One region of the Sellimonas catena genome, then DNA from elsewhere that is predicted to be linked to it. Evidence: a T-box and tRNA genes for the amino acid it is inferred to sense, from the RefSeq annotation. Region 1 holds a T-box; the other holds one or more tRNA genes.

Region 1 (4,536 bases):
GTTCTTTTCATGACTCTTTTTCTTTTGGCGATGTTCGGGGACGTGTTCCGATGCACCGGAACACGTCCCCGGTATAGCCTAAGTTAAAGTCGGGCTTTTTTGCAGTGTGTGCATGGTGAAAGGGGATGATGGGATGTCGCAGATACAGATTATAGATCTTACTTTTTCGTATGATACGCATTTTGAGTCGATTTTTGAGCATGTGAGTGTGCTTTTGGATACGGACTGGAGGACGGGGCTGATTGGTCGGAATGGGACCGGAAAGACGACGTTTTTGAAGCTGTTATCGGGTGCGTATCCGTACCGGGGAAGGATCCGCATGTCGGAGATGGCGGAGTATTTTCCGGTGGATATCCGGGATGCGAGGAAGTCTTCTTTGGAGGTCCTGGAGGAAATTGATCCGGATTATGAGTTCTGGAGAGTTTTAAGAGAGATGGAATGGATGGGAATGGATTCGGCCATCCTGGAGCGGCCTTATGGGACGCTTAGTCCGGGAGAGCGGATCCGGCTTCAGCTTGCGGTGCTGTTTGCCAAGGAGCATGCGTTCCTTCTGATTGATGAGCCGACAAATCATCTGGATGAGGAGGGGAGGCAGATGCTGGCCTCTTATCTGAGCAGGAAGAAGGGATTCCTTCTTGTTTCCCATGACCGGAGGCTTCTGGATGCCTGTACGGATCATACGATGGCGATTGAGCGCAGCAGCATCCGGATCTACAAGGGAAGTTTCCAGACATGGCAGAGAGAAAAGAGTCTGCGGGATCAGGCGGAGTTGGAGCAGAATCAGAAGCTGAAAAAGGAGATCCGCCATCTGGAGGCGGCGGCAAGGGAGGCCGGAAGATGGGCAGGTAATAAGGAGAAAGAAAAGATCGGTCATAAAGTGGGAGGACTGAAGCCGGACCGGGGTGCAATCGGCCATAAGGCGGCGAAGATGATGAAGCGGTCCAAGGTGCTGGAGCACCGGATGGAGAAGGCGGCTAAAGAAAAGGCAGGGCTTTTAAAGGACATCGAGACGGTGGAGGAACTGAAAATGTTTCCACTGGATTATGAGAAGGAGCGTCTTGTTTCCGTGGAAGGGATTTCGTTTGCCCGCGGGGATCGTCAGATTTTGAAAGACTTTTCGTTGGAAATCCGGCGGGGAGACCGGATCGCTTTGAAAGGGCCGAATGGCTGCGGAAAGACGACGATTCTGAAGCTGATTGCAGGGATCTATCAGCCGGATGAGGGAAGAATTCAGACCGGAAGCGGCCTGAAGATTTCGGTTGTCAGCCAGGATTCTTCTGAAATGAGAGGAACGCTGGCGGAGCTGGAAGAGGAGGCGGGACTTGATAAAACGCTGTTCCGGGCTGTTTTGAGGAAGCTTGATTTTTCCAGAGACCAGTTTGACAAGCGTCTGGAGGAGTACAGCGAGGGTCAGCGTAAAAAGGTGCTTCTTGCAAAGAGCCTCTGCGAGCCGTCCCATCTATATATCTGGGACGAGCCGTTAAACTACATTGATATATTCACAAGAATTCAGATTGAGAATCTGATTCTTGAGCGGAAACCATCCATGATCTTTGTAGAACACGACAGTGTATTTACCGAACGGATTGCAAAGAGCGCTGTACGTTTCGAAAAAGATCCTCAAAGCGCCGGATTTAAAGCAGTTTTCGAGAGTTCCGGACTTGACAAAGAGCAGGGGGATGTTTAAAATAAAGAAGATACAGTAAAGGCTGTGAATGTGTCAGTAGGATATCTGATCTCCGACAGAGAGAAGGAGCCGCAGGCTGGAAACTCCTTTCGATTTGACAGATATGCCGAATTTCCCACAGGAGCTGCATTTCTGAACAGAGAGTAAGAAATGACGTGTAGTGCACGTTACGCATACAAGAGAGCCTGCCTTTTGACGGCAGGAATCAGGGTGGTACCGCGGATTGATTCTCCGTCCCTTTTTGGGGCGGAGTTTTTTTTGTTTACCGGAAGGGATTGGACTTTCCTGAATACGAAAAGCCTTCTGTTCGGTACAGGCTGCCTTGGTTGATGAGTAAAGGAGGAAAATCATGAAAGAAAAGCTTCAGAGCATCAGAGAAGAAGCATTAAAGCAGATCCAGTCTGCAGATGTGCCGGAAAAATTAAATGATGTACGTGTCAGGTTTTTAGGTAAAAAAGGAGAACTGACAGCAGTTCTCAAAGGAATGAAAGATGTAGCGGCAGAGGAACGTCCGAAAGTCGGACAGATGGTCAATGAAGTCCGCCAGGAAATCGAAGGTATTCTGGATGAGACAAAGAAAAAGATGGATGCAAAGATCCGGGAAGAAAAATTAAAAGCTGAAGTGATCGATGTTACGCTTCCATCCAAAAAGAATGTAGTGGGACACCGTCATCCGAACACTATTGCCCAGGAAGAGGTAGAGCGGATCTTCATCGGTATGGGATATGAAGTAGTCGAAGGACCGGAGATCGAATACGATCTCTATAACTTTGAGAAGCTCAACATCCCGGCAGATCATCCGGCAAAAGATGAACAGGATACATTCTATATCAATAAGGATATCGTGCTCAGAACACAGACTTCCCCGGTACAGGCTCGTGTCATGGAGCAGGGGAAACTTCCGATCCGTATGATCTCTCCTGGACGGGTATTCCGTTCTGACGAGGTGGATGCAACGCATTCTCCGTCTTTCCATCAGATCGAAGGACTTGTAGTAGATAAAAATATTTCTTTTGCGGATCTGAAAGGAACGCTGGAAGTTTTCGCAAAAGAGCTGTTCGGACCGGAGACAAAGACAAAATTCCGTCCGCATCATTTCCCGTTCACAGAGCCAAGCGCCGAGGTGGATGTGACATGCTTCAAATGTGGCGGAAAGGGCTGCCGTTTCTGTAAGGGATCCGGATGGATCGAGATCCTTGGCTGCGGAATGGTACACCCGCACGTGCTGGAAATGTGCGGAATTGACCCGGATGAATATACCGGTTTCGCATTCGGTGTAGGGCTTGAGAGAATTGCCCTTCTGAAATATGAGATCGACGACATGAGACTGCTGTACGAAAACGACATCAGATTCTTAAAGCAGTTCTAGGATAAGGGAGGAAAAAAGATCATGAATACATCATTATCATGGATTAAAGCATATGTCCCGGATCTGGACGTGACAGAGCAGGAATACACAGACGCCATGACACTGTCCGGTACCAAGGTGGAGGGATATGAAAAGATGGATGAAGATCTGGACAAGATCGTGGTAGGGCAGATTGAGAAGATCGAAAAGCATCCGGATGCGGATAAGCTTGTCATCTGCCAGGTGAATATCGGAAGCGAGACAATTCAGATCGTAACCGGAGCGCCGAATGTGGAAGAAGGACAGAAAATTCCGGTTGTTCTCGTGGGAGGCCGTGTAGCAGGCGGACACGACGGAAGTAAAACGAAAGGCGGAATTGAAATCAAGGCCGGAAAACTGCGCGGAGTGGACAGTTACGGCATGATGTGCTCCATCGAAGAGCTTGGTTCTACAAAAGAAATGTATCCGGAAGCACCGGAAAACGGAATCTATATTTTCCCGGATGATGTGGAAGTTGGTGCAGACGCCATTGAAGTACTTGGACTTCATGATGCGGTATTTGAATATGAAGTCACATCCAACCGTGTGGACTGCTTCAGCGTGATTGGAATCGCAAGAGAAGCAGCGGCAACATTCGGAAAGAGCTTCCATCCGCCGGTTGTTAAAGAGACCGGAAATGAGGAGAATGCTTCTGACTATATCAAAGTGACTGTCAAGAATCAGGATCTCTGCTCCAGATACTGCGCAAGAGTCGTAAAAAATATTAAAATCGGACCGTCTCCAAAGTGGATGCAGAGAAGACTTGCATCTGTCGGAATCCGCCCGATCAACAATCTTGTTGATATCACAAACTACGTGATGGAAGAATACGGACAGCCGATGCACGCTTACGATCTGGATACCATCGCAGGAAAAGAAATCATTGTCAGAAATGCAGAAGACGGTGAGACATTCACGACACTGGACGGTCAGGAGAGACACCTTGACAAAGACGTACTGATGATCTGCGACGGCGAAAAATCCATCGGAATCGCCGGAATCATGGGAGGCGAAAATTCCATGATCACAGATCACGTGCACACCGTTCTGTTTGAGGCAGCATGCTTTGACGGGACAAATATCCGTAAGTCCAGCAAACGTGTAGGACTGCGTACCGATGCATCCGGAAAATTTGAAAAAGGACTGGATCCGAACAATGCAAAGGCAGCGATCGACCGTGCATGCCAGCTCGTAGAAGAGATGGGGGCAGGTGAAGTAGTCGGAGGAACTGTAGATGTATATGGAAAGGTAAAAGAGCCTGTCCGTGTTCCGTTTGATGCAGATGCCATCAACCGTCTTCTTGGAACAGATATTTCTAAAGAAGAGATGATCGGATACCTTGCAAAAGTAGAACTTGCCTACGATGAAGAGACAAACGAAATCGTGGCTCCGACCTTCCGACATGACATTTTCCGCCTTGCGGACCTGGCAGAGGAAGTGGCAAGATTCTACGGCTATGACA
Region 2 (4,536 bases), on a different contig from region 1:
CAGGATTAGTCCGCGGAACCCGATCGTGTCAGTGACAAACTTCATGTAATTCTCTTTTGTGAGCGTACGGTATTTCAGATAATTTTCGCAGCGCTTCCGGATAATCTTTTCCACAAGGTGCCACGGCGTCTTGACACGGGTACGGTAAGAATGAAGTCCCGTTCTCTGATCCTTATTTTTAATAAATTCCTGTAGAAATTCGTCCCGGATACGCTGAAGCTCAGGAAGCTTCCTGGCATAGTCTTTTGCAATATAGCACAGATCATCCCAATCAAGTCCCGCCTCGCGAAATTCATCTTCGCTGATCGAAAAACGTTCCAGAAACTCTTTTTTTAACATAAGATCATATCCTTTGATTCCGTTCAATTCCCTGCTGGCAGGGTACCTCCCTATCATAGCATTTTCGAACCGGATTATCAACGTCCGGGGACGGAATGAAGGGATGGATGTTGAAAAAATGTGTGTGAAAAACATGCCTTGTGGAAAAGCAGCCGGAGCACTTGACAATGCGGAAAGGGCATGGCATGATAAGAGAACAAAAGCAAAATGGGCAGGGAGAGAGGAGGAAAAGAGATATGTTAGAACCAAAAGATTTTGAACAAATCAGTGGAATTATAGAAAAAACATTTCATCCAATCGAATATAGGCTCAAATGTGTTGAAGAAGAACTTGGCGGCGTTAGAAAGGAACTGGATGGTGTCAAAGGCGAAGTAAATGGAGTGAAGCAGGAACTGAATGATGTCAGAAGTGAAGTCGGCGGAGTAAACCAGGAGCTGAATGATGTCAGAAGTGAAGTCGGCGGAATAAACCAGGAGCTGAATGACATCAAAAGAAGTGTAGCCGGTGTAGAGAAAATAGTTAAAGATGTTCAACTGACTTTGGAAAATGAGACGAACAGGAATATCCAGATTATTGCGGAAGGACATCTCGACTTGAGCAGAAAGTTGGATGAGGCGGTTAAAATTGATAATGAAAAAGAAATTCTTAAGCTTCGGGTTAATCGCCTTGAAAGTGAACTTGAAAAAACAAAATCCAGACTTTCTGAAATTGCATAACTTTGGTTGAAAAATAACTGATCTTTGCGGGCCGATAAGCAACAAGGCTTCGGCCTGCACATCATAACTATCATTTGGATACAAGGTAATATCATCTAAGCAACAATTCTATTAAGCATTTTATCTGAAACAACAGAAATTTTACCCAAGATGTAATGAATCTTTAAGAAAAAATTCAGGACTCTCTGACCCGTTTTGTTATAATTTAGAGAAGGGGGAAGTTGTAAATGGCGGTGTAGAAGATGAAAAGAAGGAAAAAGATACGTACGATAAAGACAAAAAAATTCTGGCTGTCGATCATAGCCCTCGTTGTAATTATTGGTGCAATGTACGTGCTGATGCTTCCGCAGGGGGCTGCGCGGTTTGCAATTCTCAGATCGGGCCATCCGATTGCGGCATTGACGTTATCGATCACGACAGAAGGGTATCCTCATGAGCTGGAAGACGGGCAGATCGGTTATGTACTTGTGGATGCACCGTACGACAGGGAGCAGGGTGATGTAATGGATACCTGGATGGTGTACCGGCATGGGATGATTTATGTGGGAGAGTATGACACTAGATAAGATAAATTGAACATATAATAGATATATTAGAAAAAATTCCGAAAAATAAATTGGAAAAATTGAAAAAAAGTGTTGACAAATCTAAGAGGAACCCATATAATAGTCCATGTGCCAAGCGCACAAGACAAATGCCCAGATAGCTCAGTTGGTAGAGCAGAGGACTGAAAATCCTCGTGTCGCTGGTTCGATTCCGGCTTTGGGCATACGCGGGTGTAGTTCAATGGTAGAACACCAGCCTTCCAAGCTGGATACGTGGGTTCGATTCCCATCACCCGCTTTTTTTATTGCTCAAAAGCAAGGCCGCCGTATCATCAAGTAAAGATGATGCGGCGGCCTTTTCTTTGCCCGGAACATTGCTATTTCGTCAGTACCTCGGCGCCGTCTTCTGTAATAAGCACCATGTATTCGATCTGTGCAGAGAGTCCGTCGTCTTCCGTGTAGACAGTCCATCCGTTGTCTTCATCGATAAAGAAATCCGGACTTCCTTCGTTGATCATCGGCTCGATGGTAAACATCATGCCAGGAACGAGAAGCATCTCGCTTCCCTTTGGTGTGACATAGCTGACCCATGGCTCTTCGTGGAACTCCAGGCCGATGCCGTGGCCTCCGATGTCTTCCACAACGGAGTACCCGTTTGCTTTCGCATGGCTGTTGATAGCGTCTGCGATATCGCCGAGATGATTCCAGGGTTTTGCCTCTTTCAGTCCGAGCTCCACACATTCTTCAGTGACACGTACGAGACGTCTGGCACGCTCGCTGACTTCCCCGATGCAGAACATTCTGGAAGCATCGGAAAAATATCCGTCCAGAATGGTGGAAACGTCCACGTTGACAATATCGCCCTCCTGCAGGATGATGGATTCATCCGGAATTCCGTGGCAGATTTCATTGTTGATGGAAGTGCAGACACTCTTTGGGAATCCCTGGTAATCAAGCGGGGCAGGGATGCCGCCGTGCTCTGTTGTGAAGTCATAGACGAGCTTATCTATTTCGGCCGTGCTCATACCCGCATGAATGTGGGCGGCCACATGATCGAGGACAGCGGTGTTCAAGTCGGCGCTGATCCGGATTTTTTCGATCTGTTCCGGAGTCTTGATCATGGAGTGGTCCGGTACGATTTCGCCCTTTTCGGCATGAAGAGCGATTTTTTCATCCATCGCCATATGACACTTCTTATATTTTTTGCCGCTTCCGCACCAGCAAGGTTCATTTCGTTCCATATTCTCTATCTCCTTTGTCTTTCTGAATTTGTAAAATCTCTCAAAATCCGAGGGGGCATATGCCTCTCTTTTCCTATTATATCGCATTTCGCAGTTGTTAGCACCCTAAAAATAAGATATAATAAAAACATGTGGGAACTGTCAGGCCATGCTGTTTTACGAGGTCAGATGTATGGCGGAACAGTTATAATGTATGAAAAGAAAGGACGTGGGCATATGCTGAGAATCGGGATGCTGACAAGCGGCGGTGACTGCCAGGCACTCAATGCCGCAATGAGAGGTGTGGCAAAGGGGATTTTTGCCAAAGTAAAAGATGTGGAAATTTACGGATTCAGAGATGGCTATAAAGGATTGATTTATTCTACTTTTGATATGATGACCGAGAAGGATTTCTCCGGTATTCTGACACGCGGAGGTACAATCCTTGGTACTTCCAGACAGCCGTTCAAACAGATGAGAGTAATCGGTGAGGACGGAGTGGACAAGGTAGAGGCGATGAAGCACACCTACCATAAACTGAATCTGGACTGCCTTGTCATCCTTGGCGGAAATGGGACTCATAAGACAGCCAATCTGTTGAGGGAAGAAGGATTAAATGTAATTACGCTGCCAAAGACGATCGACAATGATCTCTGGGGTACGGATATGACGTTTGGTTTCCAGAGTGCGGTGGATATCGCGACAGATACGATTGACCGGATTCATACAACAGCCACATCCCACAGCCGCGTATTTATCATAGAAGTAATGGGGCATAAAGTAGGATGGGTGACGCTGCATGCAGGGATTGCCGGAGGAGCGGACATTATTCTGCTTCCTGAGATTCCGTATGATCTGAATGTGATCGCAGAATATATCAAAAAGCGTTCAGCGGCAGGAAAACGCTTTACGATCATTGCTGTCGCTGAAGGAGCGATTGCCAAGGAGGAGGCTGAGCTTCCGAAGAAGAAATTAAAAGAACTTCAGGAAAAGAAAAAAGCAAAATATCCGTCCGTTGCCTATGAACTGGCAGAGAAGATCGAGAGCAAGTGCGACAAGGAAGTCCGTATTACGGTTCCGGGGCATACACAAAGAGGAGGATCCCCGTGCCCGTATGACAGAGTTCTTGCGACAAGGCTTGGCGCGGCTGCGGCAGAGATGATTCTGCGTCATGAGTACGGCTATATGGTTGCCATCAAGGAGGGCGAGACATGTAAAGTTCCGCTCAAAGAGGTTGCCGGAAAGCTTAAGACAGTAGATCCGAAAGCGAAGATCATCAGCGAAGCACGTACAATCGGAATCAGCTTTGGCGACAAATAGATTGAGGAAGAATCAGGAAAAATCAGACAAGGAGAATGAATTATGTCTTATACTGCCTTATACAGGAAGTTCCGACCAGCAGAATTTGAAGACGTAAAGGGGCAGGACCATATTGTAACTACATTAAAAAACCAGATCAAGTCAGGAAGAATCGGACATGCATATCTGTTCTGCGGGACAAGAGGGACGGGAAAGACAACGGTGGCAAAGATCTTTGCAAGAGCGGTCAACTGTGAGCATCCGGTAGACGGAAGCCCGTGCGGAGAGTGCGATATGTGCAGAAATATCGCGGCGGGAACTTACATGAACGTAGTGGAGATCGATGCGGCATCCAACAATGGTGTTGACAATATCCGGAGCATCCGGGAGGAAGTCGAGTACCGGCCGGCTCAGGGC

Evidence for each region. A T-box is a leader RNA that pairs with one kind of tRNA and senses whether it is charged. The one in region 1 lies ahead of pheS (phenylalanine--tRNA ligase subunit alpha), so its partner is inferred to be a tRNA-Phe.
Region 2: it encodes a tRNA-Phe, which carries the amino acid that the T-box ahead of pheS (phenylalanine--tRNA ligase subunit alpha) is inferred to sense. The anticodon was not compared.

What each region holds. Positions count from the first base shown of each region.
Region 1 covers NZ_BSBO01000028.1:9,249-13,784, forward strand. Annotated here, with positions in the region: gene abc-f (ribosomal protection-like ABC-F family protein) at 134-1,687, shown strand; T-box leader at 1,703-1,929, shown strand; gene pheS (phenylalanine--tRNA ligase subunit alpha) at 2,037-3,056, shown strand; gene pheT (phenylalanine--tRNA ligase subunit beta) at 3,078-4,536, shown strand, end outside.
Region 2 covers NZ_BSBO01000004.1:11,548-16,083, reverse strand. Annotated here, with positions in the region: gene Selli1_RS02760 (RelA/SpoT-related domain-containing protein) at 1-339, opposite strand, end outside; gene Selli1_RS02755 (hypothetical protein) at 443-598, shown strand; gene Selli1_RS02750 (hypothetical protein) at 576-1,055, shown strand; gene Selli1_RS02745 (YjcN family protein) at 1,298-1,621, shown strand; tRNA gene Selli1_RS02740 (tRNA-Phe) at 1,752-1,824, shown strand; tRNA gene Selli1_RS02735 (tRNA-Gly) at 1,828-1,898, shown strand; gene Selli1_RS02730 (methionyl aminopeptidase) at 1,978-2,841, opposite strand; gene Selli1_RS02725 (6-phosphofructokinase) at 3,058-4,140, shown strand; gene dnaX (DNA polymerase III subunit gamma/tau) at 4,183-4,536, shown strand, end outside.